DNA from 3 places in the Pseudomonas ekonensis genome. Region 1 is predicted to be linked to each of the others. Evidence: predicted binding sites of a transcription regulator. Region 1 holds the regulator's gene; each other region holds the start of a gene.
What was found. The regulator FliA, encoded in region 1, starts transcription of late flagellar genes. The targets are predictions, from matches to a motif close to CTAAAGTTTNNNNNNNNNNNGCCGNTAA.

Region 1 (14,710 bases):
AGAAGACCCCACGGAGAAGCGCAAGAAGGATTCCCGCGAGAAGGGCGAGATCGCGCGCTCCAAGGAGCTCAACACCCTGGCGATCATGCTCGCCGGCTCCGCCGCGCTGCTGATCTTCGGCGGCATGCTGGCCGAGGACCTGATGGAACTGATGCGGGTGAACTTCACGCTGTCGCGGGAAGTGATCATGGATCAGGGTTCCATGGGCCGGTTCCTGATGAGTTCGGGGCTGATGGCGCTGTTGGCGATCCAGCCGATCATGATCACCTTGCTGCTCGCGGCGCTGCTGGGGCCGATCGCGCTCGGCGGCTGGCTGTTCGCCGCCGGCTCCATGGCGCCCAAGTTCAGCCGGATGAACCCCCTGTCGGGAATCAAGCGCATGTTCTCGGCCAAGTCCGTGGTCGAGCTGCTCAAGGCGCTGGCCAAGTTTCTTATCACTCTGGCGGTGGCGCTGGTGGTGCTGTCCGGCGACGTCGACGACCTGCTGCGCATCGCCCACGAGCCCCTCGAGAAAGCGATCATCCACAGCGTGCTGCTGGTGGGCTGGAGCACCTTGTGGATGGCCTGCGGACTGATCGTCATTGCGGCGGTGGACGTGCCGGTGCAGATCTGGGAGAGCATCAAGAAGCTCAAGATGACCAAGCAGGAAGTGCGCGACGAGCACAAGGACCAGGAGGGCCGTCCGGAGGTCAAGCAGCGGATCCGCCAGGTGCAGCGCGAGATGTCCCAGCGGCGGATGATGGCGGCCATTCCCCAGGCCGACGTGGTCATCACCAACCCGACCCACTACGCGGTGGCGCTCAAGTACGACGCCGACAAGGGCGGCGCGCCGGTGCTGCTGGCCAAGGGCACCGACTTCCTGGCGCTGAAGATCCGCGAGATCGCCACGGCCAACGAGATCATGCTGCTCGAATCGCCGGCCCTGGCGCGTTCGATCTACCACTCCACCGAGCTCGAGGAAGAAATCCCCGGCGGCCTGTACCTGGCGGTCGCCCAGGTGCTGGCCTACGTCTACCAGATCCGCCAGTACCGCGCCGGCAAGGGCAAGCCGCCGGAGCCGCTCAAGGACGACCTGCCGATTCCGCCGGACCTGCGGCGCGATTCCTGAGTTCAGCGCCGATCACCGTCGCTCCCACAGGGAAACGCATTCCAAATGTAGGAGCGAGCCTGCTCGCGATAGCGGTTTGTCATTCACCTTTCAGTGGCTGGACGATTGCTATCGCGAGCAGGCTCGCTCCTACAAAAAAGCAAGGTAATCCCTTCTATTTCAATCCCCGGCAAAAGTTGGAAGGCTTTTTGCAGTAGCCGCCGTGCGCCCGCTTCGGGCGTCAAAAGTTTGCTTGAAAGGAACGGGGAAAACCGGTGGATCGCTCTCAGTTAATCAACAGTGCCCGCAGCAACCTGTCGGAGCTCAGCCGGGGCAATCTGGGTGTGCCGCTGTTGCTGCTGGTCATGTTGGCGATGATGATGTTGCCGGTGCCGCCGTTCCTGCTGGACGTGTTCTTCACCTTCAACATCGCGCTGTCCATCGTCGTGCTGCTGGTGTGCGTGTACGCCTTGCGGCCGCTGGATTTCGCCGTGTTCCCGACGATCCTGCTGGTGGCGACGCTGCTGCGCCTGGCGCTGAACGTGGCATCGACGCGGGTGGTGATGCTCCACGGCCAGGACGGCCATGCCGCCGCCGGCAAGGTGATCCAGGCCTTCGGCGAGGTGGTGATCGGCGGCAACTACGTGGTCGGCATCGTGGTGTTCGCCATCTTGATGATCATCAACTTCGTCGTGGTGACCAAGGGTGCCGGGCGGATTTCCGAGGTGAGCGCGCGTTTCACCCTCGATGCGATGCCCGGCAAGCAGATGGCGATCGACGCCGACCTCAACGCCGGCCTGATCGACCAGACCCAGGCCAAGGCCCGCCGGGCGGAAGTGGCCCAGGAGGCGGAGTTCTACGGTTCGATGGACGGTGCCAGCAAGTTCGTGCGCGGTGACGCCATCGCCGGCCTGCTGATCCTGTTCATCAACCTGATCGGCGGCATGGCCGTCGGTATCTTCCAGCACAACATGACCTTCGCCGACGCCGGCAAGGTGTACGCCCTGCTGACCATCGGTGACGGTTTGGTGGCGCAATTGCCATCACTGCTGCTGTCCACCGCCGCCGCGATCATGGTGACCCGTGCCTCGGGTTCCGAAGACATGGGCAAGCAGATCAACCGCCAGATGTTCGCCTCGCCCAAGGCGCTGGCCGTCGCGGCCGGCCTGATGGCGATCATGGGGCTGGTGCCGGGCATGCCGCACTTCTCCTTCCTGACCATGGCGGCCCTGGCGGCCGGCGGCGCCTACCTGTTCTGGAAGAAGCAGAACGTGGCCAAGGTGCAGGCTCTGGAAGAGGTCAAGCGCCAGCAGGAACTGCTGCCGTCGCCGGCCCGCGCCCTGGAGACCAAGGAGCTGGGCTGGGACGATGTGACGCCGATCGACATGATCGGCCTGGAAGTCGGCTACCGCCTGATCCCGCTGGTGGACCGCAACCAGGGCGGGCAACTGCTGGCGCGGATCAAGGGCGTGCGCAAGAAGCTCTCCCAGGACCTGGGCTTCCTGATGCCCACCGTGCACATCCGCGACAACCTCGACCTGGCGCCGAGCGCCTACCGCCTGACCCTGATGGGCGTGATCCTCGCCGAAGCCGAGATCTACCCGGAGCGCGAACTGGCGATCAACCCGGGCCAGGTCTACGGCACGCTCAACGGCATCACCGCCAAAGATCCGGCTTTCGGCCTTGAGGCGGTGTGGATCGAAGTCAGCCAGCGCGCCCAGGCGCAGTCGCTCGGCTACACCGTGGTCGACGCCAGCACCGTGGTGGCGACCCACCTGAACCAGATTCTGTACAAGCACTCCAGCGAACTGATCGGCCACGAGGAAGTGCAGCAACTGATGACCCTGCTGGCCAAGAGCTCGCCGAAGCTGGCCGAAGAGCTGGTGCCGGGGGTCGTCACCCTGTCGCAGTTGCTCAAGGTGCTCCAGGCGTTGCTGGCCGAACACGTGCCGGTGCGCGACATCCGCAGCATCGCCGAAGCGATCGCCAACAACGCCGCCAAGAGTCAAGATACCGCCGCGCTGGTGGCGGCCGTGCGGGTCGGCGTATCCCGCGCCATCGTCCAAAGCATTGTAGGCACTGAGTCCGAGCTGCCTGTGATCACCTTGGAACCAAGGTTGGAACAAATTTTGCTCAATAGTCTGCAAAAGGCAGGACAAGGCTCGGAAGAGGGCGTTCTGCTGGAGCCGAGCATGGCCGAGAAGCTGCAGCGTTCGCTCATCGAAGCGGCCCAGCGTCAGGAAATGCAAGGCCAACCGGTGATCCTGCTGGTGGCAGGCCCGGTCCGCGCGATGCTCTCGCGCTTCGGTCGCCTGGCAGTTCCCGGACTGCACGTGCTGGCCTACCAGGAAATTCCGGACAACAAGCAAGTGACCATCGTTGCGACAGTAGGGCCCAACGGCTGAGGTAGTGGTTTATGCAAGTTAAGCGTTTTTTCGCCGCCGATATGCGTCAGGCCATGAAGCTGGTTCGTGATGAGCTGGGCGCTGATGCCGCCATCATCGGCAACCGCCGCATCGCCGGCGGTGTCGAGCTGACCGCGGCGCTGGATTACAAACTGTCGGCGCTGGCCCCGCGCGTGCCGAACATGGAACTCGAAGACGAGCTGCGCAAGACCCAGTCGCGCATCGTCACCGCCCAGGCCGAGCTGAGCCTGCGCGGCGAAGCCGACGGCAACACCAACCGTCAGTTGTTCGCCGGGCTGCCGTTGACCGCCGGCTTGCCGCTGACCGCCGCCGAACCGTTGTCGGAGCCGGCCTACGCCGCACCGGCCCGTCCCGCACCGGCGCCTGCGCCGGCCCCGGCCGGTGTCGATCCGCGCGCCCTCGACTCGATGCGTTCGGAGCTCAACAGCCTGCGCGAGCTGATGGAAGTTCAGCTCGGCACCCTGGCGTGGAACCAGTTGCAGGGCAACCGTCCGGCCCAGGCCAACCTGTACCGCCGCCTGCAGCGCATCGGCCTGTCGGGCCCGCTGTCGCGCGACCTGCTGGCGATGATCAGCGACGTCGAGGAGCCGCGCCAGGCATGGCGCATGCTGCTGGCGCACCTGGCGCGGATGATCGGCGTGCCGGAGGTCGAACCGCTGGAAGAGGGCGGGGTGATCGCCATGGTCGGCCCCGCCGGCATGGGCAAGACCACCACCCTGGCCAAGCTCGCGGCGCGTTACGTGCTCAAGTACGGCGCGCAGAACATTGCCCTGGTGAGCATGGACAGCTTCCGCATCGGCGCCCAGGAACAGCTCAAGACCCTGGGCCGGATCCTCAATGTGTCGGTGACCCACGTCGATCCGGGCCAGTCCCTGGTGCAGGCGCTGGACCCGCTGCTGCGCAAGCGCGTGGTGCTGATCGACACCGCCGGCCTGCAGGCCAGCGATCCGGCGCTGCGCATGCAGCTGGAAAGCCTGGCCGGCCGCGGCATCCGCTCCAGGAACTATCTGGTTCTGGCCACCACCAGCCAGAAACAGGTGCTGACGGCCGCTTATCACAGTTACAAGCGTTGCGGGCTCGCCGGTTGCATCCTGACTAAACTGGATGAGACGGCCAGCCTCGGCGAAGTGCTGAGCCTGGCGATCAGCCACGAACTGCCGGTCGCCTACCTGACCGACGGCCCGCGGATCCCGGATGACCTGCATCTGCCGCGCCGTCACCAACTGGTCAGCCGCGCCGTCAGCGTGCAAATGCAGGAAGAACCCAGCGAAGAAGCCATGGCCGACATGTTCGCTGATATCTACCACAGCCCGACCAAGCAGGTCGGCTGAGGTAATGAACAGTTTTTGTACCTACATCGATGGCCTGCCACGCATTGTTCCGGTCGTGAACGCGCAGCCAGTAATGTGGCCTCCGTCTATGCAAGACAAGGTAAAGAAATAACATGGGCAGCATGCATCCCGTACAGGTGATCGCGGTGACCGGCGGCAAAGGTGGCGTCGGCAAGACTAACGTGTCAGTGAACTTGTCCCTGGCGCTGGCAGAGCTTGGCCGTCGGGTCATGCTGCTGGACGCCGACCTGGGTCTGGCGAACGTCGACGTTCTGCTGGGCCTCACACCCAAACGCACCCTGGCCGACGTGATCGAAGGCCGCTGCGAGCTGCGCGACGTGCTGCTGCAGGGCCCCGGCGGGATCCGCATCGTGCCGGCCGCCTCAGGCACCCAGAGCATGGTGCACCTGAGCCCGGCCCAGCATGCCGGCCTGATCCAGGCCTTCAGCGACATCGGCGACAACCTCGACGTGCTGGTGATCGACACCGCTGCGGGCATCGGTGACTCGGTGGTCAGTTTCGTGCGCGCCGCCCAGGAGGTGCTGCTGGTGGTCTGCGACGAGCCGACCTCCATCACCGACGCCTACGCACTGATCAAACTGCTCAACCGCGACTACGGCATGAACCGTTTCCGCGTCCTGGCCAACATGGCCCAGAGCCCGCAGGAAGGGCGCAACCTGTTCGCCAAGTTGACCAAGGTCACGGATCGCTTCCTGGACGTCGCCCTACAATACGTCGGCGCGGTGCCTTATGACGAAAGCGTGCGCAAGGCGGTGCAGAAGCAGCGTGCGGTCTATGAAGCCTTCCCGCGTTCCAAGTGCGCCCTGGCCTTCAAGGCGATCGCTCAAAAGGTCGACACCTGGCCGCTGCCCGCCAACCCGCGCGGCCACCTCGAGTTTTTCGTCGAGCGTCTCGTGCAGCAAACGGCAGGGCCTGTGCTATGACCGCCAGCGGTATGAACCTGTACAAGAAGTCGGCGCGCGATGCGCAGTACGAGCTGATCGAGCGTTATGCGCCGCTGGTCAAGCGCATCGCCTACCACTTGCTGGCGCGGTTGCCGGCCAGCGTGCAGGTCGAAGACCTGATCCAGGCCGGGATGATCGGCCTGCTCGAGGTCTCGAACAAATACGACGCCAGCAAGGGCGCCAGTTTCGAGACCTACGCGGGCATCCGGATCCGCGGCGCGATGCTTGACGAGGTGCGCAAAGGGGACTGGGCACCGCGCTCGGTCCACCGCAATACCCGCATGGTCAGCGACGCGATTCGCGCGATTGAAGCTAAAACCGGCCGTGACGCTAAAGATCACGAGGTTGCGGCCGAACTCCAATTGAGTCTCGACGATTACTACGGGATTTTGAACGACACCCTGGGCAGCCGGCTGTTCAGTTTCGACGACCTGCTGCAGGACGGCGAACACGAAGGGCTGCATGAGGATGGCGCCAGCGCTCATCTTGAGCCGTCGCGCGATCTGGAAGACGAACGCTTCCAGGCGGCGCTGGCGGACGCGATTGCCAATTTGCCGGAGCGCGAGCGACTGGTGTTGGCGCTGTACTACGACGAGGAACTGAACCTCAAGGAAATCGGTGAGGTCCTTGGCGTCAGCGAATCGCGGGTCAGCCAGTTGCACAGCCAGTGCGCGGCCCGTTTGCGGGGGCGTTTGGGGGAGTGGCGAGCGCGCTGAAGGCAGTGTGGGGACACTGCGAACGAGGCTGGTGCGGTGGTGAGCGGCACCGGTCTCGATCCGTTGTGCTCCAGACAGTCATCGAGAGTGCCTTGCCGGATTGAATGAAATGGCGCGTCCCGTTGCCGGGCGCGTTTAAGACTGCTTGGAGGTCGAATTGAACAAAGACATGAAAATCCTCATCGTTGACGATTTCTCAACGATGCGGCGGATCATCAAGAACCTGCTGCGTGACCTGGGGTTCACCAACACCGCCGAGGCCGACGACGGCAACACCGCGTTGCCGATGCTGGAAAGCGGGCACTTCGATTTTCTGGTCACCGACTGGAACATGCCCGGCATGACCGGCATCGACTTGCTGCGCAAGGTGCGCGCCGACGAGCGCCTCAAGCACCTGCCGGTCCTGATGGTGACGGCGGAAGCCAAGCGCGAGCAGATCATCGAAGCGGCCCAGGCCGGCGTCAACGGCTACGTGGTCAAACCATTCACGGCCCAGGCTTTGAAAGAAAAGATCGAGAAGATTTTCGAACGCATCGGCTGATGAACGCGCGGGGGAGCTATGGAGCATAAAGAGTCTTCACAGGGCGACTTCGAGTCGACGCTGAAAAAACACGCGGTCGAATTGGTCGACAGCCTTGAAAAGGGCAAGTTCGGCGAGGCCGTGCAACTGATCCATGAGCTCAATCAGACCCGTGACCGCGGCCTGTACCAGGAAGTGGGCAAGCTCACGCGCGAGCTGCACAGTGCGATCGTCAATTTCCATATCGATCCGCACATGCCCCAGGCCGAAGAGGTGTCGCAGATCACCGATGCGACCGAGCGCCTTGGCTATGTGGTCAAGCTGACCGAGAACGCCGCCAACCGCACCATGGATCTGGTGGAGAGCGCAACGCCGGTGGTCAACGCGCTCGCTGACGAAGCCCAGGCGCTGAGCGCCGATTGGGGCCGGTTCATGCGTCGCGAGGTCGGGGCCGAAGAGTTCCGCGAACTGGCGCGCCGGGTCGACGGTTTTCTGGCGCGCAGCAGCGCGGACAGCCGGGCGGTGTCGGGCAACCTGAACGACATCCTGCTGGCCCAGGATTACCAGGACCTGACCGGTCAGGTGATCAAGCGCGTGACCCAATTGGTCACCGAAGTCGAAAGCAATCTGCTCAAGCTCGTGCTCATGGCCAGTCAGGTGGACCGCTTTGCGGGCATCGAACATGACCGTGCGGCGATGCTTGCCGAAAAAGATCCGCAAAAACATCTCTCGCAGGGTGAAGGTCCGCAGATTCATGCCGATAAACGAGAAGACGTTGTGTCCGGTCAGGACGATGTGGACGATTTGTTATCCAGCCTTGGATTTTGAGTTTTTTTGGGTTTTTAGACCTGTAGGAGCACCCCATTAATGAGCTTCGGCGCCGATGAAGAGATCCTTCAGGATTTCCTGGTTGAGGCCGGCGAGATTCTTGAGCAACTGTCCGAACAACTGGTCGAGCTGGAAAGCCGTCCGGACGACGCAGACTTGCTCAACGCAATTTTTCGCGGTTTCCACACTGTAAAAGGGGGCGCCGGCTTCCTTCAGCTCAACGAGCTGGTGGAGTGCTGTCACATCGCCGAGAACGTGTTCGACATCCTGCGCAAGGGTGAGCGTCGCGTTGATGCGGAACTGATGGACGTGGTGCTTGAGGCGCTGGACTCGGTGAACAGCATGTTCGGCGAAGTCCGCGACCGCAGCCCGATCACCGCCGCCACCCCGGAACTGCTGGCGGCCCTGGCCCGCCTGGCCGAGCCGCAGTCGGCCGATGAGGCCGCGCCTGCCGCTGCGGAAGTGGTTGAGGAGCCGGTTGCCGAAAGCGCCTCGGGCGACATCACCGACAACGAATTCGAACAACTGCTGGACTCGCTGAGCGCCGTCAAGGCCGAAGCCGAGGCCCCGGCGGCTGCCGCCGCACCTGCGCCTGCGGGCGACGAAGCGGCCAGCGACGAAATCACCGACGCCGAGTTCGAGTCGCTGCTCGATCAGTTGCACGGCAAAGGCCAGTTCGCACCTGAGGCGGTCACCCCGGCGGCACCCGCTGCGGCGGCCCCGGCGGCGGGCGACAGCTCGGACATCACCGACGACGAATTCGAAGCCTTGCTCGACCAGTTGCACGGCAAAGGCAACTTCGCCGTCGAAGCGCTGGAATCGGCGATCGCGTCGGCTCCGGCCCCGGCTGCTGCCGCACCGGCCGCCGCTGTCGCCGGCAGCGACCTGATCAGCGACCACGAATTCGAGTCGCTGCTCGACGAGCTGCACGGCAAAGGCAAGTTCACCGACGTCAACACCGGTGCGCCGGTGACGGCGGGCAGCACTGCTGCGGTTGCCGCGCCGGCTGCCAAGGCCCCGGCCGCTGCTGCGGCGCCGAAACCGGCCGCCAAGGCGCCTGAGGCCAAGGCCGAAACGCCGAAGCCGGCTGCTGCGGCCGCGCCAGCGGCAGCGCGTGCCCCGGCCGCGCCACCGCCGGAAAAACCGACCAGCGAAGCCGAGACCACCGTGCGGGTCGACACCGCGCGCCTCGACGAGATCATGAACATGGTCGGCGAGCTGGTGCTGGTGCGTAACCGTCTGGTGCGCCTGGGCCTCAACAGCGGCGACGAAGCCATGTCCAAGGCCGTGTCGAACCTCGACGTGGTCACCGCGGACCTGCAGACCGCCGTGATGAAGACCCGGATGCAGCCGATCAAGAAAGTGTTCGGCCGCTTCCCGCGCCTGGTCCGCGACCTGGCGCGCCAGCTCAAGAAAGAGATCAACCTGGAACTGGTCGGCGAAGAGACCGACCTGGACAAGAACCTCGTCGAGGCGCTGGCCGACCCGCTGGTGCACTTGGTGCGCAACGCGGTCGACCACGGCATCGAGTCGCCGGAAGAGCGCGAAGAGTCGGGCAAGCCCCGCGGCGGCAAGGTGATCCTGGCGGCCGAGCAGGAAGGCGACCACATCCTGCTGTCGATCTCCGACGACGGCAAGGGCATGGACCCGAACGTCCTGCGTTCCATCGCCGTGAAGCGCGGCGTGATGGACAAGGATGCGGCGGACCGCCTGAGCGACACCGAGTGCTACAACCTGATCTTCGCTCCGGGCTTCTCGACCAAGACCGAGATCTCCGACGTGTCCGGCCGCGGCGTGGGCATGGACGTGGTGAAGACCAAGATTTCCCAGCTCAACGGTTCGATCAACATTTACTCGACCAAGGGCCAGGGCTCGAAGATCGTCATCAAGGTGCCGCTGACCCTGGCGATCATGCCGACCCTGATGGTGATGCTCGGCAACCAGGCGTTCGCGTTCCCGCTGGTGAACGTCAACGAAATTTTCCACCTCGACCTGTCGACCACCAACGTGGTGGACGGCCAGGAAGTGGTGATCGTGCGGGACAAGGCGCTGCCGCTGTTCTACCTCAAGCGCTGGCTGGTCAGCTCCGCCGCTCACGAAGAGCCGCGCGAAGGCCATGTGGTGATCCTTTCGGTGGGCACCCAGCGGATCGGCTTCGTCGTCGATCAACTGGTCGGCCAGGAAGAAGTGGTCATCAAGCCGTTGGGCAAGATGCTTCAAGGGACTCCGGGCATGTCCGGCGCCACCATCACCGGTGACGGCCGCATCGCGCTGATTCTCGATGTTCCGAGCATGCTCAAGCGTTACGCCGCACGGCGTATTTGAATCCGGGGCAGCGGGGCGCCAGCGCCTCGCTGCACCTAATGGAGTGTTTATGGCAGTCAAAGTCCTGGTGGTGGACGATTCGGGTTTTTTCCGCCGCCGCGTCTCGGAAATTCTTTCGGCGGATCCGACCATCCAGGTCGTCGGTACGGCGACCAACGGTAAAGAGGCGATCGAGCAGGCTCAGGCCCTCAAGCCCGATGTGATCACCATGGACTACGAGATGCCGATGATGGACGGCATCACGGCCGTGCGGCACATCATGCAGCGCTGCCCGACCCCGGTGCTGATGTTCTCCTCGCTGACCCATGAAGGCGCCCGGGTGACCCTGGATGCGCTGGATGCCGGCGCGGTGGATTTCCTGCCGAAGAATTTCGAAGACATCTCCCGCAATCCGGAGAAGGTCAAGCAACTGCTGTGCGAGAAGGTGCACAGCATCTCGCGCAGCAACCGTCGTTTCAGCGCCTACAGCGCACCGGCGCCGGCCGCTGCGCCGACGCCTGCGCCTGCTCCGGCGGCGTCCGGCTTCAGCAGCCACAGCACCAGCGCACCGGCCCGCCCGGCGCCTGCTCCTGCGCCTGCACGCGCACCGGCGGCCAGCGCTTCGTCGCCGGCCCCCAAGCGCAAGGCCTACAAACTGGTCGCCATCGGTACCTCCACCGGCGGCCCGGTGGCCCTGCAGCGGGTGCTCACCCAACTGCCGGCCAACTTCCCGGCGCCGATCGTGCTGATCCAGCACATGCCGGCGGCGTTCACCAAGGCCTTCGCCGAGCGTCTGGACAAGCTGTGCCGCATCAGCGTCAAGGAAGCCGAGGACGGCGACATCCTGCGTCCCGGCCTGGCGCTGCTGGCCCCCGGCGGCAAGCAGATGATGATCGACGGCCGCGGCGCGGTGAAGATCCTGCCGGGCGACGAACGCCTGAACTACAAGCCGTGCGTGGACATCACCTTCGGTTCCGCCGCCAAGTCCTATAGCGACAAAGTTCTGGCGGTCGTGCTGACCGGCATGGGCGCCGACGGCCGTGAAGGCGCGCGGCTGCTCAAGCAGGGCGGCAGCACCGTCTGGGCCCAGGACGAGGCCAGCTGCGTGATCTACGGCATGCCGATGGCCATCGTCAAGGCTGACCTGGCCGACGCGGTGTACGGCCTGGACGACATCGGCAAGCACATCGTCGAGGCGTGTATCTGATGGATGTTCTAAGCCTTATCGGGATCATCATGGCGTTTGTCGCCATCATCGGCGGCAACTTCCTTGAGGGCGGCCACCTCGGCGCGCTGGCCAACGGGCCGGCGGCGCTGATCGTGCTGGGCGGCACCATCGGCGCCGCGCTGCTGCAGTCGCCGATGAGCGCCTTCAAGCGCGCCATGCAGATCCTGGCGTGGATCTTCTTCCCGCCGCGGGTCGACCTGGCCGGCGGCATCGACCGCGTCGTCAACTGGAGCCTCACCGCACGCAAGGAAGGCCTGCTCGGGCTGGAAGGCGTGGCCGACGCCGAACCCGACGCCTATTCGCGCAAGGGCCTGCAACTGCTGGTCGACGGCGCCGAGCCGGAAGCGATCCGCAGCATCCTCGAGGTGGACTTCTTCACCCAGGAAGCCCGCGACGTCGAGGCGGCCAAGGTGTTCGAAAGCATGGGCGGCTACGCGCCGACCATCGGCATCATCGGTGCGGTGATGGGCCTGATCCACGTGATGGGCAACCTGGCCGATCCGTCGCAGCTGGGCAACGGCATCGCCGTGGCGTTCGTCGCCACCATCTACGGTGTGGCGAGCGCCAACCTGGTGCTGCTGCCGATCGCCGCCAAGCTGAAGTCAATCGCGTTGCGGCAGTCGCGTTATCGCGAAATGTTGTTGGAAGGGATCCTGTCGATCGCCGAAGGTGAAAACCCTCGCTCTATCGAGCTGAAGCTTCAGGGCTTCATGGATTGATGGGGGTAATGGACTATGGCTCGTCGCCGGCAGCATGAAGAACACGTCAACCACGAACGCTGGCTGGTGTCCTACGCGGACTTCATCACCTTGCTGTTCGCGTTCTTCGTGGTCATGTACTCGATCTCGTCGATCAACGAAGGCAAGTACAAGATCATTTCCGAGGCGCTGATCGGGGTCTTCACCGACGCCGACCGCGCGCTCAAGCCCATTCCCATCGGTGATGAGCGCCCCAAGACCGTGACCCCGGCCAAGCCGTTGGTCAAGGACTCGGAGCAGGTCGACGCCGGCATCGCCGGCGCCAGCGACCCGCTCAAAAGCATCGCCGACGACATCAGCGCCGCGTTCGGCGACCTGATCGCCTCCAACCAGATGACCGTGCGCGGCAACGAGCTGTGGGTCGAGATCGAACTCAACTCCAGCCTGCTGTTCGGCAGCGGCGACGCGATGCCGAGCGATGTGGCGTTCAACATCATCGACAAGGTCGCGGCGATCCTCAAGCCGTTCGACAATCCGATTCACGTCGAAGGCTTCACCGATGACCAGCCGATCCGCACCGCGCAGTACCCGACCAACTGGGAACTGTCTTCGGCGCGTTCGGCCAGCATCGTGCGCATGCTCGCAATGCAGGGCGTGAACCCGGGGCGCATGGCGTCGGTGGGCTACGGCGAATTCCAGCCGGTGGCCAACAACGCCACCGCCGAAGGCCGGGCGAAGAACCGCCGCGTGGTGCTGGTGGTGTCGCGCAACCTGGATGTGCGCCGCAGCCTGACCGGCACCGGCACCGCCCATGCGACGCCGGACGCGGCACTGAAGCGGGCTGGCACACAAACTGCACCGAACCCGGCCAAGACGTCGGGACGCGAGAGTGCCGTCAATTCTCCGTCACCCGCATTAATACGCTGAGCTATGTCTCGGCCGGGCATCCCGGCCGGGTGGAACGATCCGAATGAGAGTCTGGGCAGTCGCCAATCAAAAGGGTGGTGTCGGTAAAACCACTTCCTCCATCGCTTTAGCCGGGTTGCTGGCCGAGGCGGGCAAGCGCGTGGTCGTGGTCGATCTCGACCCCCACGGCTCGATGACCAGCTATTTCGGTTACGACCCCGACAGCCTGGAGCACAGCAACTACGACCTGTTCCTGCACAAGGGCAGCGTGCCGGAAGGCCTGCCGGGCCAGTTGCTGCTGTCCACCAGCGACGAGCGCATTTCCCTGTTGCCGTCCAGCACCGCGCTGGCCACCCTGGAGCGCCAGTCGCCGGGGCAGAGCGGCCTGGGCCTGGTGATCGCCAAGAGTCTGGCGCAGCTGTGGCAGGACTTCGACTACGCCATCATCGACAGCCCGCCGCTGCTCGGCGTGCTGATGGTCAACGCCCTGGCCGCCAGTCAGCAACTGGTGATCCCGGTGCAGACCGAACACCTGGCGGTCAAAGGCCTGGAGCGCATGGTCAACACCCTGGCGATGGTCAACCGCTCGCGCAAGCAGGCGCTGCCGTTCAGCATCGTGCCGACCCTGTTCGACCGCCGCACCCAGGCGTCGATGGGCACCTTGCGCATCCTGCGCGACAAATTCCCCGAAGAGATCTGGCAGGGCTACATCCCGGTCGACACCCGCCTGCGCGACGCCAGCCGCGCCGGCGTCACGCCTTCGCAGTTCGACGGCAAGAGCCGCGGCGTGCTGGCCTACCGCGCACTGCTCAAGCACCTGCTGGCGCAGCAGTCCGTTGCGCAGGTGGCGTGACATGACCCTGACCCGTCCGCCTCTTTTCGATTCGCACCTCACCTGTGGGAGCGGGCTTGCCCGCGCAGCAGGCGACGCGGTGCTCCTGTCGGGCGATGTCCGCCGATGAACCGCCCGATCAAGCTCACCACACGCCCGCAGCAGGCGCTGCAGTCCTATCTGGACGGCCTGCTGCAGGACGTTCCCGAGGTGCTTGAGGCGCCGGCCGAAACGGTGCCGCCTGCGCCGGAAAACGCCGCCCTCGATGAATTCCAGGCCGCCGTGCTCGAAGAGCAAGCGCGCGATGCCGAGAAGGCCGCCAGCGTTTCGGCGCCGGTCGCCGCCCCGAAAGCCGCCGCGGTGAGCAAGCCGCCGGTCGCGCTGCTGGAGGAGCCGGAGCCGCGCGCGCCGCTCTCGACCCTCGCGCCGCTCTTGCAGACGCGCCTCTTGCAGCCGGCGACCCTGCCGGCAGAGCCCGAGCCCGAGCCGGCACCTGCGCCGGCACCGGTCGCGACGCCTGCCGAGCCGACGCTCGTCGCGCCGTTGGTCGAAGTGCACCTGCCGCCGAGCAACACACCGCCGCCAGCCGACACCGACGGCCGTCCGGCCTGGGCGTCCGAAGCCTTCGAGTGCCTGCTGTTCGACGTCGCGGGCCTGACCCTGGCGGTGCCGCTGGTGTGCCTGGGTTCGATCTACTCGCTGGCCGGCCACGACCTGACGCCGCTGTTCGGTCAGCCGGAATGGTTCCTCGGCATCCTGCCAAGCCAGTCCGGCAACCTGAAGGTGCTGGACACCGCGCGCTGGGTCATGCCCGACCGTTACCGCGACGATTTCCGTCAGGGGCTGCAGTACGTGATTTCGGTCCAGGG
Region 2 (5,065 bases), on a different contig from region 1:
AACTCTTCTTCCGGCTTCTTCCCTTCGTCGACCAGCTTGCGCAGGTAATCCAGCGCCTGCCGGCCATCGTTCAGCGCCACCACCTCGACGCCCACCGTCTGCAGGCAACGCGTGACCTGCTTGCGCGCCACCGACGAGTCGTCGACCGTCAGCACCCGCAGCGACAACGCCTTGCTCTGGGTCTCGACGTCCACCACGCCGTGCGAAATCGCCTCCGGCGTCGGCGCGACTTCCGCCAGCACCTTCTCGACGTCGATGATTTCGACTAACTGATTGTCCACCCGAGTCACAGCGGTCAGGTAATGATCGCGCCCGGTGCCCTTGGGCGGCGGATGGATCTCTTCCCAGTTCATGTTGACGATGCGCTCCACCGAGCGCACCAGGAAACCCTGGGTCTTGGTGTTGTACTCCGTGATGATCACGAACGGACTGTTCTTGTCTTTCAAAGCACCGGAACCGGTCGCCATCGCCAGATCAAGGATCGGGATGGTCGCCCCCCGGATATTCGCCACCCCGCACACGACAGGACTGGACTTGGGCATCAGCGTCAGTTGGGGACATTGCAGCACTTCCCGAACCTTGAACACGTTGATCCCGTAGAGCTGCTGACCGTCGAGACGGAACAACAGCAGCTCCAGGCGATTCTGCCCCACCAGTTGCGTGCGCTGGTTCACCGAATCCATTACACCAGCCATGCACAGACTCCTACGCCAACGCCAAGTGTTGTTGCGACGCACATTCGTTGCCAAACGGCACGGCGCTTGCTTTTTAACCCGTATGAACACTCAAACGACATTTTTTCGACGCCCGGCATCCCCGATCCGCAGATGGCTTTGCGCGGCGTCGGCCGTTTGCTTCTTTTTCGCTGGCAGCCCTGCCGTTGCTGATGCGGTTACCTTGCCTGACATGCTTATCGGCGTCACTCAAGGCTTTCTTGAATTCACCGTAGAAGACTATCTGGCCACCAGTCAAACGGAAGGCCGCTACGAAATCGAAGTCAACCAGCTCGACCCGCGCATGCGCATGCCTATGTGCGACAAGGAATTGACAGCCTCCCTGGAGAGCCCGGCACGTCCGCTGGGACGGGTGACGGTCAAGGTGCGCTGCGAAGGCGCATCCCCCTGGACGGTGTTCGTGCCCGCTCAAGTCCGCCTGTTTCGCGAGATCGTGACCACCACCCGCCCCCTCAAGCGCGCCGGGATCATCGAACCCCAGGACGTGACCTTGCGCGAGCGCGACGTGAGTCAGATCAACCAGGGTTTCCTGACGTCGGTGGATCAGGCGATCGGACAGAAATTGACCCGACCAACGGTCGCCGATCAGGTGATCACCCTGGTGCACCTGGAGCAGGCGGAAGTCGTGCGCAAAGGCGATCAGGTGGTCATCACCGCCCGCAGCGGCACGCTGGCCGTGCGCATGCCGGGCGAAGCCCTGTCCAACGGCGGGCTCAAGGAACAGATCCGGGTGAAAAACCTCAATTCCCAGCGGGTCATCAAGGCGCAGGTCATCGCGCCCGGCCAAGTGGAAGTGGCGATGTAGAAAACTGGCGCAGACCGCAGCCCTTCCCTAAACTGTGCCGCAGCGACAGACGCGCCGGCGCTTGCAGGCTCATTGACAAAAGGGCCTAAAGTTTTCCAGGGGATGGCCGAGAACATGGCAAGCGTCCAAATTCCCAGAGGTTTTTAACATGGTCATCGATTTCAGCCGTTTGAACAGCTCCTCGTCACTTACGGGCGGCACACGTACCAGCGCACCCAAGGAAACCGCCGAAACCGGCGCTTCCGCACCGCTGAACGCCCCGGCCGAACAGGCCACTGCCGCAAAAAGCGGGGAATCGGTACACCTCAGCAATGAGGCTCAACAGTTGCAGAAGATCACTGACAAGCTGCGCGACCAGCCTGTCGTCGACAAAGGCCGTGTGGCCGAGTTGAAGGCAGCGATCGCCGATGGCAGCTACAAGGTCGACAGCAACCGTGTAGCCAGCAAACTGCTCAACTTCGAAGCCCAGCGCTAGGCCCCGGTCTGCGCCAGGCTTTTGGACGCTTAAAACCCAAGGCCAGCCATGCACGACACAACTTTATTGCAACTGATCATCGACGACTTTGCTCCAGCTCAACAATTGCTGGAGTTGCTGCAAAGCGAGTACCTCGCCCTGCACGGTCGCGACATGCCGCTGCTGGAAGAGATTCTGGCGAGCAAGCAGGCGTTGATCATTCTGCTCGAGCAGCATGGCCGCAAGCGCAGCGAGATCCTCGCCAGCCTCAACCTGCCCGCTGACCGCCAAGGCCTTGAGCAACTGGCCAGCCAATCGAGCGTCGGCGACCGGCTGCTGTCCCAGAGCGACGTGCTGACCGACCTGATCGCCCAGTGCCATGCCGCCAACCTCAAGAACGGCCAGTCGATCCGGATCCAGCAGGCCGCCACGGCCAACCAACTGAAGATCCTCACCGGCGGTGAGCCTCCCGCGCTCTACGATGCCAGCGGCGCCTTCGCGAACCTGCAGAAACCACGCGCGCTCAGCCAGGCGTGAGCCCTTCCGTGCCGGCGCCCTATCAACACGTGAAACATGCTGGCAAAATGCTGGCTAGCCGTAGTCAAATTTTGTCTGGAGATTGATTCAACGTGTCCAATGCCCTCAGCGCGGATGATGCTCCGCAGCCACCCAAGGTGCTCACCACGCCCTTGGAGATCTCCAGCAACCTGCGCCAGCTGCAAGAAAGCCACGACCCTTTGATCATTACGTTCCACGAGCGCAGCCAGCGCTTTCAGAGCTACCTGATCAAGGTCGACCGTGACAGCGGCACCATCGCCCTGGACGAAATGATCCCGCGCGACGGCGAGCGCTTCCTCCAGGCCGGCGAGCCGTTCAAGGTCGAAGGCTTCCACGAGGGCGTGCGCATCGCCTGGGAATGCAGCACCCCGCTGACCATCGAAGAATCCGCAGGCGACCGTTTCTACAGCGGCGCCATGCCGACCGAAGTGGTCTACCACCAGCGCCGCAACGCTTTTCGCGCAGCCCTGAAGCTGACCGACCTGGTCAATGTCGAACTGGGCGGCGAAAAGCTCAAGTCGCCGATCGCCGGCAAACTGCTCGACATTTCCGCCACCGGCTGCAAGCTGCGTTTCGAAGGCGACATCACCGGGCGCCTGCAACTGGGCCAGGTCTACGACCGCCTGATCGCCACCCCGCTGTTCGGCAACCAGTCGACCTCGGTCGAACTGCGCTACCTGCATTTCGAAGAAAAGCTCAACATGACCTTCGCCGGCCTGCGCTTTCACAACATCAGCGGCCCGGTGGCACGCAACGTCGAGCGCTTCGTCTACCAACTGCAGCGCGAGGCCCGTCGCTTCGACAAGGACGACTTCTGACCGTCAGGCCAGCGCCATGAAAAACGGGCAGTCACTTTGCGGTGACTGCCCGTTTTTCGTTACGGCAACCGGCAAGGCCGGTCAGGGCTTGGCAGGCTCGGCGTCCGCTTCGGCAGACACATCCCCCGCCGCTGCCGGATCGGCATCCGCCGCAGGCTCCGGGTTGACCGAACTGTGCATCTGTTCCTGCACCACCTGCTCGTCCACGCGCGGGTCAAGGGCCGCCACCAGCGGCGAGCTGGACATGCTGTCGGGCATCGCCACGTGATGCAGCGGCGCGTCGTCGACCTGATGCAGGTTGGTCACGGCCTTCGGCCGGATCCGCCACACCAGCACCAGCGCAAAGAACGTGAAGAACGCATACAGGCTCTGGCTGCCGAACAGCTTCATCAGCACGCCGGCCACCAGCGGACCGATGCTAGCGCCCACGCCGTAGGTCACCAGCAGCATCGCCGTCAGCGACACCCGCCGCTCGCTCTCGACATGGTCGTTGGAAAACGCCACCGCCAGCGGGTACAGGCAGAACTGCACCAGCGAACACAGGAACCCGACGGCGAACAGCACCTCCAAAGGCACCTGCGGCAGGATCGCCAACGGCAACGCGGCCACCGCCAGCACCAAAGCAAAACTGCGGATCAGCAGCGCCCGGTCGTAACGGTCCGACAGCCAGCCCAACGGCCACTGCACCAGCAGCCCGGCGAAGATGCAGCTACCCATGAACAGACCGACCTGCTCGGTGGACAGCCCCTGCTGCGAGGCATACAGCGGCGCCAGGCCGTAGAACGAACCGATGATCAGCCCCGCCCCCAGCACCGTGCTCAGCGACTGCGGCACGCGCTTGATGAAGAAGCGCGGCTCCATCGGCGCCGGGTGCAGCGGGGCCGGGTGAATCCGCCGGGTCAGGGCCACCGGCACCAGGCACAGGGCAAAGCACAGCGCCACCAGCATCAGCAGCTCCGGCCCCAGGCCGGGGTGCATCACCAGGATCAGTTGGCCCAGCACCAGCCCCAGGTACGAGGCGATCATGTAGCCGCTGAACACCAGGCCACGCTGGTTGGCGTCGGCCTGCTCGTTGAGCCAGCTCTCGATGACCATGTACTGGCACATCATGCCGAGGCCGACGATGGTCCGCAGCACCAGCCACGCCGGCAGCCAGTCCACCAGGCCGTGGCCCAGCACCGCCGCGCCGACGATCCCGGCGCACGCGGAATAGGCGCGGATATGCCCGACCCGGGCGATCAGCCGGTGGCCGATCTTGCCGCCCAGCACCAGGCCGAAATAGTTGGCCGCCATCAACGCACCGACCCACAGTCCGTCGACGTGATCGGCCGCCAGGCGCAGAGCCAGATAAGTGGAAAGGAGGCCCGAACCGATCAGCATCATCAGCGAGGCGAAATACAGCGCTCGAAAGGATTTCCAGATTTGGCGCATCGGCGTTCCGAGCGGCTCCTTGCGGTAAGTGTCGGGCTATCCGAACGATAGCCCGACGGCGGCGGTTCGTCAGGCCTGGGCAGCTAGAACGCGCCGTTCCCAGGGAGTGATTTCATCGAGGAAACTGGTCAACTCCATGCTCTTCGAAGCGATGTAGCCTTCGATGAACTCCTTGCCGAACAGTTCCCGGGCCAACTGGCTACGCTTCAGACGCTCCAGCGCCGCGTGCAAGGTACACGGCAGCGAAAGATTGTCCGGCACCTCG
Region 3 (5,065 bases), on a different contig from region 1:
TCGCGGGCCTTTTGCTCGATGAAGGTGCGCACGTACTCGTCCACCCGCACACCGCCGAAGCGTTGCTGGAGGCTGGCCGCCAGCCAGCTTTTGCCGGTGGACTCGGGGCCGGTGAGGACGACGGTCTTCATGCGCTGCGCAACGCCGGGTCGGCCCGCCATTCACGCCAGCCCAGCACCGCGATCAGGGTGAACAGGGCGTACAGCGCGGCGGTGAGGTACAGCGCCTTGTAGAGGAAGAGGGCGACGAAGACCACATCCAGCACGATCCACAATGCCCAGCACTGCAGGCGCTTGTGGGCCATCCAGAACTGCGCCACCAGGCTGAAGCCGGTCAGCGCGGCATCGAGCCAGGGTTGCGCGGCATCGGTCCAATGGGCCATCGCGCCGCCCAGCAGCAGGCTGCCGACGGCGCCGACGCCCAGGCCCTGCAAGATCGAGGACGGGGCAAGCCGACTGACCTGGCGTCCGTCGTGCATCGTCCCTGCGCGCGTCCATTGCCACCAGCCGTAGAGCTGCAAGGCGGCGTAGACCACTTGCAGCAACATGTCCGAATACAGCTTCACCTCGAAGAAGATCCAGCTGTACAGCAGCACCATGACCAGCCCGATCGGCCAGCACCACGGATTCTGTTTGACCGTCAGCCAGACGGCGATCACGCCGAGAGCGGCGGCAAACAGTTCAAGCCCGGACATGCACAATCCTTGAAGGGAGCGGAAGAGGGGCCGGATTGTACCCAAAAAACCCGATGGCGCGAGCCTGCTCCCGCCCGGAACCCGTGGCGAGAGCGAGCGCCCTCGCCACAGAAGGGTCAGACCCTGAACTGGCGCAACAGGCCGTTCAGCTGCTCGCTCAACTGGCCCAGGCGCACGCTGGCGGCGCTGGACTGCTCGGCCGCCAGCGCCGTGCTGTGGGACAGGCCCGCCGCCTGGGTGACGTTCTGGTTGATGTCCTCGACCACATGGGCCTGTTGCAGCGTGGCGCTGGCGATCGAGGCGTTCAGGCCGTTGAGGTTGCGCAGGGCCTGGCCGATGGCGTTCAGGCTGGCGCCCGCCAGGCCGGCCTGTTCGATGGTCAGTTGCGAGGCCGTGCTGCTTTCGCCGATGACTTTGACCGCCGCCTCGGAATGGTTCTGCAGGCGTTCGATCATGGCCTGGATCTCCGCCGTGGACTTCTGCGTACGCTGCGCGAGCAGGCGCACCTCGTCGGCCACCACGGCAAACCCGCGGCCCTGTTCACCGGCCCGGGCCGCTTCGATGGCGGCGTTGAGCGCCAGCAGGTTGGTCTGCTCGGCGATCGAGCGGATCACCTCCAGCACACTGCCGATCTGCGTGCTTTCGGCGGCCAGGGTGCGGATCACCTCGACGGCCTGGTCGATGGTGCCGGACAGCCTGTCGATCTGCTGCAGGCTGCCGTCGATGTTGATCTGGCCCTGCTGGGCCTGGGCTTCGGCGTCGCGCACTTCGCTGGCGGCGTGCTCGGCGTTCTTGGCCACGTCCTGCACGCCGTAGGTGACTTCGTTGACGGCCGTGGCCACCAGTTCCATCTGTTGCGACTGTTGCTGGCTGCGCTCCTGGGCCTGGGCGGCATCGTTGCCCAGTTCGCTGGACGACTGCCCCAAAGCGCCGGCGGAGGCCTGCAAGTCACCGATCACCCGGCGCAGCTTGGCGGTGAAGGCATTGAAGTGATGGGCCAACTGGGTGACTTCGTCCTGGCCGTGGGTGTCGAGGCTGCGGGTCAGGTCGCTTTCGCCGCTGGCGATGTTGGCCATGGCGCTGACGCTTTCCTGCAACGGCCGCACGATGCTGCGGGCGATCAGGATCACCAGCACGGCCATGATCAACGCGATCACGAGGCCGACCGCCGAGGCCTTCAGCACCTGGCCCTGGAACTCGGCCTGCACGTCGTCGATGTACACGCCGGAGCCGATCACCCAGCCCCACGGCTCGAACAGCTTCACGTAGGAAGTCTTGGCCACCGGCTCGCTGGCGCCGGGTTTCGGCCAGCGGTAGTCGACCATGCCGGCGCCCTTGGACTTGGCGATGGCGACCATTTCGTTGAACACCGCAAAACCGTCCGGGTCGCGGATCGCCGAAAGGTTCTGGCCCTCGAGCTTGGGATTGGTGGGGTGCATGACCATCACGGGCGTGAGGTCGTTGATCCAGAAATAGTCGTTCTGGTCGTAGCGCAGGCCGCGGATCGCGGTCAGCGCCTGCTTCTGCGCGGCGTCGCGGGTCAGGGTTCCCGCTGCCTCGAGCCCTTGGTAGTAGGTCAGCAGGCCGCTGGCGGTCTGCACCACGTGCTGGGTCTTCTGCGCCTTGGCGTGGTACAGGCCGTCGTGCACCTGCTTGAGCATCAACACGCCCAGGGTCAGCAGCATGACCACCGCCACAATCAAGATGAGCCACAAGCGTCGGCTGATCGACACACTGCGCAAGCTGTTCATAACGCTGTCACTCCGGTTTCTTGTTCTTGTCATAAAACGCCGCCAGCATCCAACCACGTTTCGGGGCGGGCGCCTACGCGACCCAAGTCGTATAACGCACAGCGTTATTTCGGCTTGTCTGTTAGGATTTCGGCCCCGCACGGAAAAACCTGAATGGCGATTGATTCTTCACGGAATTTTGACCGCCTGATGTGGATTCTGTGCGCGTGCGGCCCGCGCCGCAGCGGCTACGCTTCTCGCAGTGAACGATCGAAAAAATATTATCGGGGCATGCCGCCGGGCATCGCTCTTTGGGGGACTGATGGATCTTTGGACCGCCTTGCAGGCATTGATTCTAGGAGTTGTAGAGGGGCTGACGGAGTTTTTGCCCATTTCCAGTACCGGACACCAGATCATTGTCGCCGACTTGCTCGACTTCGGCGGCGAACGGGCCATGGCGTTCAACATCATCATCCAGCTCGGCGCCATCCTGGCGGTGGTCTGGGAGTTCCGCCGCAAGATCTTCGACGTGGTGGTCGGGCTGCCGACCCAGCCGGGGGCGCGGCGCTTCACCGCCAACCTGCTGATCGCCTTCCTGCCCGCCGTGGTGCTGGGGGTGGTCTTCGCCGACCTGATCCACCATTACCTGTTCAACCCGATCACCGTGGCCACTGCGCTGGTGCTGGGCGGCTTCGTCATGCTGTGGGCCGAGCGCCGGCAGCATGAGGTGCACGCCGAAACGGTCGATGACATCACCTGGACGGACGCGCTGAAGATCGGCTTCGCCCAGTGCCTGGCGATGATCCCCGGCACCTCGCGCTCCGGCTCGACCATCATCGGCGGCCTGCTGTTCGGCCTGTCGCGCAAGACCGCCACCGAGTTCTCGTTCTTCCTGGCCATGCCGACCATGGTCGGTGCTGCGGTGTATTCGGGCTACAAGTACCGCGGCCTGTTCGTGCCGGCGGACTTCCCGGTGTTCGCCATCGGCTTCGTCACCGCGTTCATCTTCGCCATGATCGCCGTGCGCGGGCTGCTCAAGTTCATCGGCAGCCACAGCTACGCGGCGTTCGCCTGGTACCGGATCGTGTTCGGTCTGGTGATCCTGGCGACCTGGCAGTTCGGCTGGGTGGACTGGACGGCGGCCAAGCCATGAGCGATGCCCGCGCCCGCCGCGGGGGCGGTGTCCAGCACCTGAAGGTGAAGCTGGCGGTGTTCCTGGCCGTGTGCGCGCTGCCGCTGTACGGCTCGCTGTCGATGTGGCTGCGCGGGATCTCGTTGATCCCGCTGGCGGCCTACGGGGTCGTCAGCGCGGTGGCGTTCTTTCTGTACTGGGGCGACAAGCGCAAGGCCCGCAACGAGGCCTGGCGCACGCCGGAGAACATCCTGCACGCGGTGGAGCTGGCCGGCGGCTGGCCGGGCGCGTTGATCGCGCAGCAGGTGTTCCGCCACAAGACGCGCAAGGCGTCGTTCCAGATCGTGTTCTGGATGATCGTGGGGATGCACCAGATGTTCTGGATCGACCGGCTGTTCTACGGTTCTGCGCTGTCTGCGGTGTTTTGAGCGGCGATGGGCTCACCCCAACGCTCCAACAGATCAAAGCAATAACCCGACCTGCGTACGCTTGGGCAGCTTGCCCACCACCAACTGGTGCGAGCGCTGCAGCAACCCTTGCAGTTCCTTGGCGCCCAGCGGGTAGGGCGGGTGCATGATGATCCACTGCGCCCGCGCCAGGTACGGCGCCGGGCCGATGCCCGGGCGGTCGCAGTGGCCGAGGAACAGGTCCTTGTCGACCTTGAACGCCAGCGACTCGCCGCGCAGCCCCTGCAAGGCGAACATCTTGTTGCCGGCCACCGAAAACACCCGCACGCCCCCCCACTTGTAGTCCTCCCGCGCGCCGGGCAACGTCAGGCAGAACGCGGCGACGTCCGTTTCGCTCATCTTTCCTTGTTTCATAACAGGCGCTCTCCACAGGCATTGAACGATTCGACCAAGTGGTCGATCCACGCGCGCACCGCCGGCATCACGCCGCGCCGGTGCGGATACACCGCTTGCAGCCAGCCGCCGGGCAATGACCAACCCGGCAACAGCTGCACCAGCGTGCCGTTGTTCAGCTCCGCTTCGCAATACATCATCGGCAGCAGGGTGAAGCCTTGCCCGGCCAGCACGCAAGCCTTGCGCACGATGAAGTCGTCGATGCCCAGCCGGGCCTCCAGCGCCAGGTCGCAGCTCTTGCCGTGTTCGTCGAGCAGGCGCACATGCACCATCCGGTCGGGTTCCAGGGCGCCGAGCACCGGCAGGCTCTTCAGATCCTGCGGATGGCGGATCTCGACGCCCTCTATAAAGGAAGGGCTGGCCACCACCACCATCTGCGCCTGACGCAAACGGCGGGTGACCAGCATCGGGTCTTCGTCGCCGTGTTCGCGCACGCGCAGGGCGACGTCGACGCCTTCGGTGATCAGGTCGACCCGGCGGTTGAGCAGGATCACCTCCAGCTGCACCTGGGGGAACTTGCCCAGGAAGTCGCTGATGACCATCGGCAGCATCTCATGGGCCAGTCCCGTCGGGCAGGACACCCGCAACCGGCCCCGGGGCTCGCTGGACATGCTGGCGACGGCTTCGTCCGCCATTTCCGCCTCCAGCA

Region 2: a site for FliA is predicted at 1,625-1,652, ahead of flgM (flagellar biosynthesis anti-sigma factor FlgM). Genes of this name have one in related genera too.
Region 3: a site for FliA is predicted at 2,572-2,599, ahead of KVG96_RS09745 (methyl-accepting chemotaxis protein). Genes of this name have one in related genera too.

The regions. Positions count from the first base shown of each region.
Region 1 is NZ_JAHSTS010000002.1:841,652-856,361, reverse strand. Features, by position in the region: gene flhB (flagellar biosynthesis protein FlhB) at 1-1,108, shown strand, start outside; gene flhA (flagellar biosynthesis protein FlhA) at 1,363-3,492, shown strand; gene flhF (flagellar biosynthesis GTPase FlhF) at 3,504-4,844, shown strand; gene fleN (flagellar synthesis regulator FleN) at 4,958-5,788, shown strand; gene fliA (RNA polymerase sigma factor FliA) at 5,785-6,525, shown strand; gene KVG96_RS16865 (chemotaxis response regulator CheY) at 6,695-7,066, shown strand; gene KVG96_RS16860 (protein phosphatase CheZ) at 7,085-7,873, shown strand; gene KVG96_RS16855 (chemotaxis protein CheA) at 7,913-10,198, shown strand; gene KVG96_RS16850 (protein-glutamate methylesterase/protein-glutamine glutaminase) at 10,248-11,384, shown strand; gene KVG96_RS16845 (flagellar motor protein) at 11,384-12,124, shown strand; gene motD (flagellar motor protein MotD) at 12,140-13,030, shown strand; gene KVG96_RS16835 (ParA family protein) at 13,074-13,862, shown strand; gene KVG96_RS16830 (CheW domain-containing protein) at 13,968-14,710, shown strand, end outside.
Region 2 is NZ_JAHSTS010000001.1:937,536-942,600, reverse strand. Features, by position in the region: gene KVG96_RS04325 (chemotaxis protein CheV) at 1-695, opposite strand, end outside; gene flgA (flagellar basal body P-ring formation chaperone FlgA) at 778-1,539, shown strand; gene flgM (flagellar biosynthesis anti-sigma factor FlgM) at 1,688-2,014, shown strand; gene KVG96_RS04310 (flagella synthesis protein FlgN) at 2,063-2,530, shown strand; gene KVG96_RS04305 (flagellar brake protein) at 2,623-3,369, shown strand; gene KVG96_RS04300 (MFS transporter) at 3,451-4,800, opposite strand; gene KVG96_RS04295 (glutamine synthetase family protein) at 4,870-5,065, opposite strand, start outside.
Region 3 is NZ_JAHSTS010000001.1:2,194,370-2,199,434, forward strand. Features, by position in the region: gene KVG96_RS09735 (AAA family ATPase) at 1-131, opposite strand, end outside; gene pnuC (nicotinamide riboside transporter PnuC) at 128-694, opposite strand; gene KVG96_RS09745 (methyl-accepting chemotaxis protein) at 811-2,445, opposite strand; gene KVG96_RS09750 (undecaprenyl-diphosphate phosphatase) at 2,747-3,577, shown strand; gene KVG96_RS09755 (DUF1294 domain-containing protein) at 3,574-3,984, shown strand; gene KVG96_RS09760 (MmcQ/YjbR family DNA-binding protein) at 4,018-4,377, opposite strand; gene KVG96_RS09765 (LysR substrate-binding domain-containing protein) at 4,374-5,065, opposite strand, start outside.